3 regions of the Brevibacillus sp. HB1.3 genome follow, and region 2 is predicted to be linked to each of the others. Evidence: riboswitches for the same ligand, from Rfam matches in the RefSeq annotation. Region 2 holds a riboswitch; each other region holds the start of a gene.
What was found. Region 2 has a riboswitch for S-adenosylmethionine ahead of metH (methionine synthase). Riboswitches for the same ligand answer to the same signal wherever they lie in the genome.
Positions count from the first base shown of each region.

Region 1 (3,285 bases), on a different contig from region 2:
GTGTCTCGCCGGACAAGCCTCCCTGCAAAAAGCGCACGATGCAAGGCAGGAAGCGGAAGAGAAAGAGCGCCGTCTGGGAGAAATGCTTTTGAACATCCAGGAAATGACGGAGCAGCTGGATCGTACAAGCGATCATGTACATGAGCATGCGGAAGGTACGAAGCGCAATACAGATGAAATGATGGTAGCCTTCAAGGAAGTCGCCGTCGGTATGGAATCACAGGCGAATTCTACGGTGAAGATCGAAGAAGAGGTTCAATCCATCGATCAGGAAATCGAGGCAGTCACATCGCAGACCAACGCAATGAAAACTGAATCGCAACAAAACAACCGTCGTCTGACAGAAAGCGTTCAGATGATGAACGAGCTGTCCTCGCAGATGGAGCAAATTGTGCAGGCAGTCAATGTAGCAGCCTCTACGATTCACCAGCTCAATCGCCAGGCGAATCGCGTAGAGGAAATTGTCGGCGCTATTAATCAGATCGCGACACAAACGAATCTGTTGGCACTGAATGCCGCGATTGAATCGGCTCGTGCAGGTGAGCATGGACGGGGATTTGCTGTGGTAGCGGATGAGGTACGCAAGCTGGCAGAACAAAGCGCGACAGCCACACAGGAAATTACCGACATTCTCAAGTCACTCCATCAGGAAAGTGAGAATGCGGTGCAACATATGAGCAGTGGGGAAGTGTCTGTTGCAAAAGGCCAAGAGCTGGCCGTAAAAACAGTGGCTTCCATTGAAGCAGTGCGTGCAGGGATGATGGCCTTCCTAGAAGCAGCTGATCAGGTAAGCTCCAGCATGGACCGGGTAAAAGTGCGTTCCGGCGAAGTTGCCATCGAGATGTCGACCATTACAGCCGTAACCGAGGAATCGGTAGCCAACTTAGAAGAGCTGTTTGCGACAGCAGAAAACCAGCATCAAAAAGTGCGTGAGATTACGGAAGAGCTGGGCGAGCTAAATACGTTGTCGCATCGCCTCCAGCAAACCTTTCACGTAAAGTAGAGGTTGCGCTTCTCGCCAATTTCTCGGTGCTGAAAAGACGACTTTTTAAACTTTTATTTACTTGTAGAAGTGTTTGGAATTGAGAAAAAAGAATTGCATTTTCGAACCGTTCTGCTAGAATGAATTCCATTGTAACTAAATATATTCACCTACCTTATCAAGAGCGGCGGAGGGACTGGCCCGATGATGCCCGGCAACCACTGATCATGTCTATGCATGAACAGAAAGGTGCCAATTCCTGCAAAACCTGTACCATGGTTTTGACAGATGAGGAAGAGAACGGCTTCGTACGCAAACTCTTCCTCCGGGGAGAGTTTTTTTGTTGTATTTGTAAAAGAAGAGGAGGAATAAACGAACGATAAATTAATTCTATAAGAGAATATTCGTAAATAGTATTGAAAAAATGGATGAAAAGCCGTACATTACCTAATAGGATAAAGAAAAACGTAAAGTTCGGATAGGGAGAGATACATCATGAAGAAGTTATTGCTGGCATTAACGACATTCGCAGTATTGGCAACAGGATGCTCGACTGGCACAAGCGCACCGGCAGATCAGCCAGGAGGACAAGCAGCAGGACAAGAGGGCGCGGCCAAAAAGCGAATTGCCTTGATTTTGCCTGAGAAAATCGGTGTGAATCCATTCTTCCAACAAATGGACGAGGGTGCAAAGAAAGCCGCACAAGAGCTGGGCGCAGAAGTAAAAACGATCGAATCTACAGACCATGGAGCGATTGAAGAAAATCTGCGTGTGGCTGTTGCAGAAAATTATGATTTGATCATCACTTCTTCCTTTACATCAGAGGATGCATTGAAAAAAGTAGCTACTGAAAATCCTGACCGTAATTTTGCGATTATTGATACGGTAGTGGATTTGCCAAACGTTCGCAGTGTTACCTTCCGTGAGCAGGAAGCGGCTTACTTGGTGGGAGCAGCAGCAGGCTTGGCAACGAAAACGAACAAAGTGGGTATGGTTGTGGCTCTTGATATTCCGCAGTTAAAAAAATGGACGGTTGGCTTCGGAGAGGGCTTGAAAGCGACAAATCCAAAAGCAGAGCTGCTGGTCAACTATGTAGGAAGCTTCACTGACCCGGCAAAAGCGAAGGAATTGGCTTTGCTCCAAGCTTCCAAAGGCGCTGATTTCATTAACGGTGCAGCAGCAGTAGGCGACCTCGGCGTTTTCGAAGCAGCGAAGGAAAAAGGCTTCTTCACAGCAGGTCAGGACGTTGACCGTACGACGATTGATCCAGAGCATATCGTTCTGTCCCAATTGAAAGGAACTGACGCGGCAGCTTATGAAACCGTGAAGACCTTTGTAGAAGGAACGTTCAAACCAGGTGTTGTGGCATACGGCTTGAAGGAAAAAGGTGTTGGTGTAACCTATGTCACGCACGAAAGCAAGACGCCGCTGAACGCTTTTATCGGACAAGAAGTGGTGGATAAAGTGAAAGCGATCAGCGATGAGATTGTAGCGGGCACTCGCCAAGTACCAGATAAATTCTAAACACGCACGTCAAATTGTTTGTGCACAGTGATGGATGTGACCGACTACGGCTGTGTAGTCGGTCTTCCATTTTCATAAAAGGACGTACAGAAATGAGGGAGTGGGAATGACCGATCGCTTGGAAATGAGGGGCATGACCAAGAAGTACGGAGATTTTACCGCCAACGACAAGGTGTCGTTCTCACTGGCAGCAGGAGAGGTCCATGCGATTGTCGGGGAAAATGGAGCGGGCAAAACGACACTGATGCGGATGCTGTACGGGATGGAGCAGCCGACGTCGGGAGAGATCGTGTTAAACGGCAAGCCAGTTGTTTTTCGCGGACCAGAGGACGCGATTCGAAATGGAATCGGGATGGTTCACCAGCACTTTATGCTCTTCGGAGAATTCAGTGTGACTGAAAATATCGTGATTGGATATGAGCCGAAGCAAGCAGGCTTTTTCAAAAGAAGAGACGCAGAGGACAAGGTGCGAGCGCTGAGTGAGCAGTATCGCATTCCGATTCATCCGCAGGCTATGGTAGCGAATTGCTCGATCGGGGAACAGCAACGGGTCGAAATTCTGAAGGTCCTGTATCAGGGAGCGGATATTATCGTGTTGGACGAGCCGACTGCTGTCCTTACTCCGCTGGAGGTACGCGACCTGCTGCAAACGATTCGAAACTTGGCAAAGAGCGGCAAGAGCGTCATTTTGATTACACATAAGTTGCAGGAAGTCATGGAGGTAGCCGATCGTATTACGGTACTGCGCGGGGGAAAAGTGACGGGAACGGTTTCGCGGA
Region 1 covers NZ_JABMIT010000002.1:265,679-268,963, reverse strand. The annotation lists gene HPY31_RS05920 (methyl-accepting chemotaxis protein) at 1-1,003, shown strand, start outside; SAM riboswitch class I at 1,155-1,277, shown strand; gene HPY31_RS05915 (BMP family lipoprotein) at 1,478-2,506, shown strand; gene HPY31_RS05910 (ABC transporter ATP-binding protein) at 2,613-3,285, shown strand, end outside.
Region 1: it holds a riboswitch for S-adenosylmethionine, as region 2 does, so the genes downstream of both, HPY31_RS05915 (BMP family lipoprotein) here and metH (methionine synthase) in region 2, are expected to answer to the same signal.

Region 2 (3,285 bases):
AAGTTGATCGAGTTGAGAATCGCCTTTCCTTGCGAATAGCGAAGTCCCAGTTCCATGACCTTGGCATCTGTCGAGTCGATCATGAGAGGCGCTTTTACTTTTTTTACGATGAACTGTAGGAATTTTTCCATATCTTCATATTCATCACGGTCGGGGTCAGCCAAGCATATATCGATGACGTGTGCGCCACGTTTTACTTGGGCTCGGGCAATATCAGATGCTTCTTCATAGTGTCCGGCTGCAATCATTTCACGGAATTTTTTGGAACCGATGACATTGGTTCTCTCTCCTACTAGCAAGGGACGATTGTCATCTTCGACGTAAACGACCTCGATCCCGGAGACCGCGCTCAGCGGTTCTACAGCGGTACTGCGCGGGTTGCAGTCTTTCAAGGCTTCTGCCATCGCTTGAATATGGTCAGGCGTTGTTCCACAGCAACCCCCAGCGACGTTTATCCAGCCCTGTTCAGCGAATGCTCGCATTTTCGAAGCAAGTCCCTGTGGCGTTTCATGGTAATGGCCATTCTCGTCTGGCAAGCCTGCGTTCGGATAACAGCTGACCGCACATTGGGCAATTCCTGACAGAGTCCGCAGATGATCGCGCATGAACTCGGGTCCTGTCGCACAGTTCAGACCGATAGAGACAGGCTTTATATGCTCCAAGGAGATGTAAAACGCCTCGATGTTTTGGCCCGCCAGCGTCGTACCCATCGGCTCAATCGTACCTGACAGCATCACCGGAAGCTCCTGTCCAAGCTCTTCAAAAGCTTTGCGAATCCCGATTCCGCCAGCCTTGACGTTCAACGTATCTTGTGAGGTTTCCAGAAGAAGAACATCGGAGCCGCCAAGAATCAGACCTTTTGCCTGACGATAATACGCCTCGACCAGCTCTTCAAAAGTGACACCACCTGTCAACGACAGGGTTTTGGTCGTAGGTCCCATTGCACCTGCTACAAAGCGCGGCCACTCCTCCGTGGAATAGGCATCCACCGCTTCTCTGGCCAAGCGTGCTGCCGCTATATTGATTTCAAGGTCCTTCTCTGCCACATCGTACTCAGCCAAAACAATGGAAGCAGCACCAAACGTATTTGTCTCGACAATGTCTGCACCCGCCTCTAAATATTTCTCGTGAATCGAACGGATCACATCTGGTCTGGTCAGGTTCAGGAGTTCATTACAGCCATCATAGGCTTCACCGCCGAAATCATCAGCGGTCAGGTTCGCCTGTTGAAGCATGGTGCCCATTGCACCGTCCAGAATCAGAATTTTCCGGGAAAGCTGTTCGCGAAAAGTTGGTTTCATTGACGTGCCCCTTTTCTCCCTTGCATCGGCTTATTCTCCATAATTGGGTAAATAAAATAAAAAAATCCTCTTCTTTGAAAGAAGAGGATTTGTCAGCAGATACGAAAACGCCTGAGACATCCTCTTATCTTTCAAAGCACGTAGCTTTGCTGGAATTGGCACCGGATTTTTACCGGTTGCCGAGGCTTCATCAGGCCAGTCCCTCTGCCTCTCTGGATAAGAGTCGTACACTTGTCATTTAGTTAGTTTGCGAAATGTCTTGAATGTTTGCAAGTATCTTAACACCCCCTTTGTCTCCCCGTCAATTGTGAATTGTCTATTTTTTACGGAGCCTCCCCTCTTACGCGCCCATTTTTGCCTAAGCTGGGCATCCGCCCAGTCCAATATCGGCATTCGTGTATAGACTGGAGTATAACGGAAAGGAGGGGAAACAAAGATGAGTACATCTTTCTGCGGTAACGGATTCTTCGGTGACTGCTTCGCAATCGTGCTCGTGCTGTTTATCCTGTTGGTTATTATCGGGTGTTCCTGTGACGAGTGTTAGATACGTGTAAAAAAGGCTATCCCAAAGGCCATCAGGAATGGCTGCGGGATAGCCTTTTTTTCTTGTTATTTGGTGATGATCTTGCCTGTCACGGCATCCAGAGTAATATATTTGAACGCCAGCTTTTCGTCACTCCACGGCACATACGCCAGCTTTGGTTGAGCTAATTTTTGCCCATCCACATCTCTCATCAAATAGACCAGCTTTAAAGGCATGACGCGTAAATACGCCTCAACAGCCTTGTCTTTCGAGACGATCTCGTCGGATGCTGGAAGCTCCACCAACTCGTGCGTCTCTCTGTAGTTTTCGAACTTTGTCACTTTGCCAGAAGACGGATCGACTGTTACTGAATAAGCCACTTTTGGCCAGCGATCCTGTACTGGAATGCCATCCTTGCTCATGAGATATCTGAATTCCCATTCGCCCGATGACACAGGATTCGCTTCGCCTGGCTGTATAACTTGCGCCAATTGCACTTCTGTTACGCCGGGATCGACGTACTTTTGCAGGAAGGCGAGTGCAGTCTTTTCCGCTTGTTCACGTTTTACTGTCAATGCTGTATTGGAACGCGGTGTTCCCAGCCCAACAACACTCCCTGTTTCTGCAAGGACTTCTACGCCGATATACTTGTCATTTTTATCATTCCAGACGTATTCCTTGCGTCCGTCACGGTTATTCTCTCTATAGGTCGAGTCATCCACTTGTATGCCGAATTCCGCCTGCAGCAACGCTTTTGCCTCATCCTTGGAGCGAACCTTGACGTATTCCTTTGGAGATTCGATCGGATGTGCTTCCTTCGTATTCAACTGATCATAAGCAAGCCCGTTATCTCCCGTTCCATACACCATCTTGCCATTGGTCGCGTCGATATACCACTCCTGACCATCTTCACGTCCTCTTTGCATGAAGGAAACAGCTGGTGTGTACTCCAGAATGGGCTGCCACATATCCCCTTGTTTTGATTGTGGCTGTATTCTCGGATTCTGCACGTATCGAAGCTTCATATGCTCGCTCAGCTCTTTGATGGCTACCTCTTCTGACACAGCAGTCGATACATCCGGGTACTGCGACGGCTCAAATGATTCGAGCCCCTTATTGAAATATTCGAGGTGGCCAGAGTCGGTTGTTTCGATGCTTATTTCATCAGACAACACCGGCATCCCGTTATAATATCTCAGGTACAATCCCGGATGGTTGGCGTCCAACAACCGATAGTTCTCGCTATCAGCCCCGAGCAGCTTGTTCAGGAACTGTCGCTCTTGCTCCAATGCTTTTGCTCCTTCTGCTCTTTTCTGGCTCTTTGCTTCCTTTTCATCCTTAAACAGAAGCCTATAATGTTCCAATGCTTGACCATTGCCAGTGATCACAAGAGAAACTTCATGACCCTCTTTGTTCGTTTTCCCCAAAATGAATGACATGCCATCGTGGTTCTTTTCTTTA
Region 2 covers NZ_JABMIT010000001.1:119,184-122,468, reverse strand. The annotation lists gene metH (methionine synthase) at 1-1,301, opposite strand, end outside; SAM riboswitch class I at 1,423-1,524, opposite strand; gene HPY31_RS00635 (YjcZ family sporulation protein) at 1,738-1,845, shown strand; gene HPY31_RS00630 (YcdB/YcdC domain-containing protein) at 1,911-3,285, opposite strand, start outside.

Region 3 (3,285 bases), on a different contig from region 2:
CCAATAATTGGATGACTCTGCTCCTAAAAGAAAAAGAGCCCAGTAGCAACACCAGGCTCTTTTTATGTCTTTGGAATATTAGAGTTGAGCAGCCTCTTGCTTCAGAACTTCTGCTTTGTCTGTTTGCTCCCAAGGAACATTCAGGTCATTGCGTCCGAAGTGGCCATATGCAGCTGTTTGTTTGTAGATAGGACGACGCAGGTCGAGCTGCTTGATGATACCAGCAGGACGCAGGTCGAAGTGTTTGCGAACCAATTTCACCAGAGCTTCTTCGGAAATGGTACCTGTGCCGAATGTATCTACTGCGATGGAAACTGGTTGTGCTACACCAATTGCGTAAGCAACTTGTACTTCGCATTTGTCTGCGAGACCAGCAGCCACGATGTTTTTCGCTACATAACGAGCTGCGTAAGCACCGGAACGGTCAACTTTCGTCGGATCTTTACCGGAGAACGCACCACCGCCATGACGAGCATAACCGCCGTAAGTATCTACGATGATTTTGCGGCCAGTCAAGCCAGCATCCCCTTGTGGTCCGCCAATTACGAAACGGCCAGTTGGGTTGATGAAGTATTTGGTTTCAGCGTCCAACAGTTCAGCTGGAACAACTGGTTTGATTACGTGTTCAACCAGATCTTGCTTGATTTGCTCGAGAGTTGTTTCAGGAGCATGTTGGGTAGAAATAACAATTGTATCGATACGAACTGGTTTGTCGCCATCGTACTCAACGGTTACTTGTGTTTTTCCGTCAGGACGGAGGTAAGCAAGTGTTCCGTTTTTACGTACTTCAGTCAGGCGACGAGCCAATTGGTGAGACATGCTGATTGGAAGTGGCATCAGTTCAGGTGTTTCATTGCAAGCAAAACCAAACATCAAACCTTGGTCACCAGCACCAATTGCTTCGATCTCAGCATCAGTCATTTTGCCTTCGCGTGCTTCCAATGCTTGGTCTACACCAAGTGCAATGTCAGCGGACTGCTCGCCAATTGCAGTAATAACACCGCAAGTGTCAGCGTCAAAACCAAATTTCGCACGGTCATAGCCGATTTCACGAATGGTTTCACGAACGAGCTTTTGGATATCCACATAAGTGTTTGTAGTGATTTCACCTGCTACGAGAACCAAACCAGTAGTTACGGAAGTTTCGCAAGCTACGCGAGCGTTTGGATCTTTGGACAGGATCGCATCCAAGATGGAGTCGGAAATTTGGTCACAAATTTTATCCGGATGTCCTTCAGTTACAGATTCGGATGTAAACAGACGACGACCTTTTTGCAAAGCCATGAGAAAATACCTCCTTTGACCTCATACAAATAGTGTGGTAGCCGAGTTAGGATTTTATCTACGTAAACGCAAATAAAAAACCTTTTCCAATTTTTAGGAGGAAAAGGTTTGAGCGTTTTTTGCTTCCTTCATCCTCTTATCGGCCAGAACAGATGTCCGTTCTGCTGGTTAGCACCGCTCTAGCTCGGTTGCCGGGCTTCATAGGGCCAGTCCCTCCGCCTGCTCTGGATAAGAGTATCCATTACGGATAATAGAATAATTGTTTTTTTCAGAGATGTCAATAGGAAAATTTTTACTTATAATTGATAGGCTTTTGAAAGTACTACCACTACCTCGGCGCGAGTTGCTCTTCCATTCGGTTTAAAGGAAGAACCGTACCCATTAACCCAATTCCTCGAGGTCAAAGCCTCGATGGCAGGAGAAGCCCAGTGACTCGTTGGCACATCCCGATAATTCGAGGTACCGTGATTATACATCAACACATTACGTGCCCGCGCGATCATTATCGCCATCTCTGCACGCGATATCGGCTGATCCGGCTTCATTTCATTCTTCGGGTACCCTTTCAATATTCCCAATTGATAAGCTACGCCTAGGTTGTGATACGCCCAGTGCCGCTTTGGCATATCCCGGAAGGTCGTTTTTCCTGTATAGGTAGTCGCTACCTTAGAACCGGTCGCACGCATCGATTTAAGCAGCATCGTCGCAAACTCCGCACGGGTCACTGCCTGATTCGGCTTGAATGACGCATCATTAAACCCATTTACAATATCGCGAGAGCTAAGTCTGACGATCTCTGAGCGCGCCCAGTGGTCCGAAATATCGCGATAACCCGCTATCAATTTCTGCTGCGTCACCGTGAGTCGGTACGATTCATATTTGAACGAAGTACCACTATTAAGGCGCACATAATATTTTCCTGGCTGCAAACGCAAACCGATAATATCGTTTCCTCGCTTCGACAGCTCCGCTACCTCATTCGTCGAAGCAAGCGCATAGTTCAAGTTTCGATCGCTATAGAGCGCGAAACGAAAGCCGCTATCGACAGGAATGTACGGCGCTCGGAACGTCACATACGATTCACTATTCACAGTAAATTGGAACCAGTCGGAATCGGTAGCTGTCGGTATCGTGCCTGACATAACTGTCCCACCGCTTAGCGGAGACGCTGTTTGATAGGTGTCATTCGGCTCATTAAAATCTTTTTTTACTGGCGTGTATCCCAGATCCAGCTGATATTCGCCATTCACCGCATTGCGATTGTACTCACTCACACGGATGTAATACTTGCCTGGTGACACTTCTTTTTGGACGCGCTCTGTCGGATTGTCTTTTGTTCCATTATCGTAGGTAGGGTCCCAGACAACCATCTTTTTACCGAGCTCTTGTTTACCAATACTCAGCAATAAATCGACACGCTTGTTATCAGGACTAACCGTGACATCCAAATGCCCGTATTCACGAACATAGTAGGAGAACCAATCCTGATCCCCTTCATCGTGAAAATTGCCTGTTACACTGATTTCGTTGCCTACGAGTGGCCTTGCCGTCTCTTGCGTATCGTTCGGTTCGTTACGGTCCGGATTGATGGTAAACTTACTCGTCAGCACGTAGGTAAAAGCGTTGTTGACCCCTCCGTTACGCATTAACCGGATATTCATATTTCCCGCTTTGACCGGGACAGTAATCGTATCTCCATTCCCGAAGTACTGCGTAATCGGCGGACGATTCTCTGGGTAAAAGGTAGCTGCCATCGCGGAAGAAACACCAGATGTCACTGACGCTGTGAAGCTGACCTTCCCATCGTAAGGGATGTCCATCTTCAGCCAGTCTATCGTGTCTTTTGGTCCCAAATTTCCACGTATCTGAGATTCGATCGGGAACGCTTTTGCTGAGTACGTCTGATTATTCGGCTCTAAAAAGTCATAGGATAAGGGCGTTCGAACTGCCTTGTCGACATTTAACAACCCGTAGCCCGTTTTCCGGTCCCATCCCTTTTCC
Region 3 covers NZ_JABMIT010000002.1:81,416-84,700, forward strand. The annotation lists gene metK (methionine adenosyltransferase) at 79-1,284, opposite strand; SAM riboswitch class I at 1,418-1,519, opposite strand; gene HPY31_RS05110 (S8 family peptidase) at 1,581-3,285, opposite strand, start outside.
Region 3: it holds a riboswitch for S-adenosylmethionine, as region 2 does, so the genes downstream of both, metK (methionine adenosyltransferase) here and metH (methionine synthase) in region 2, are expected to answer to the same signal.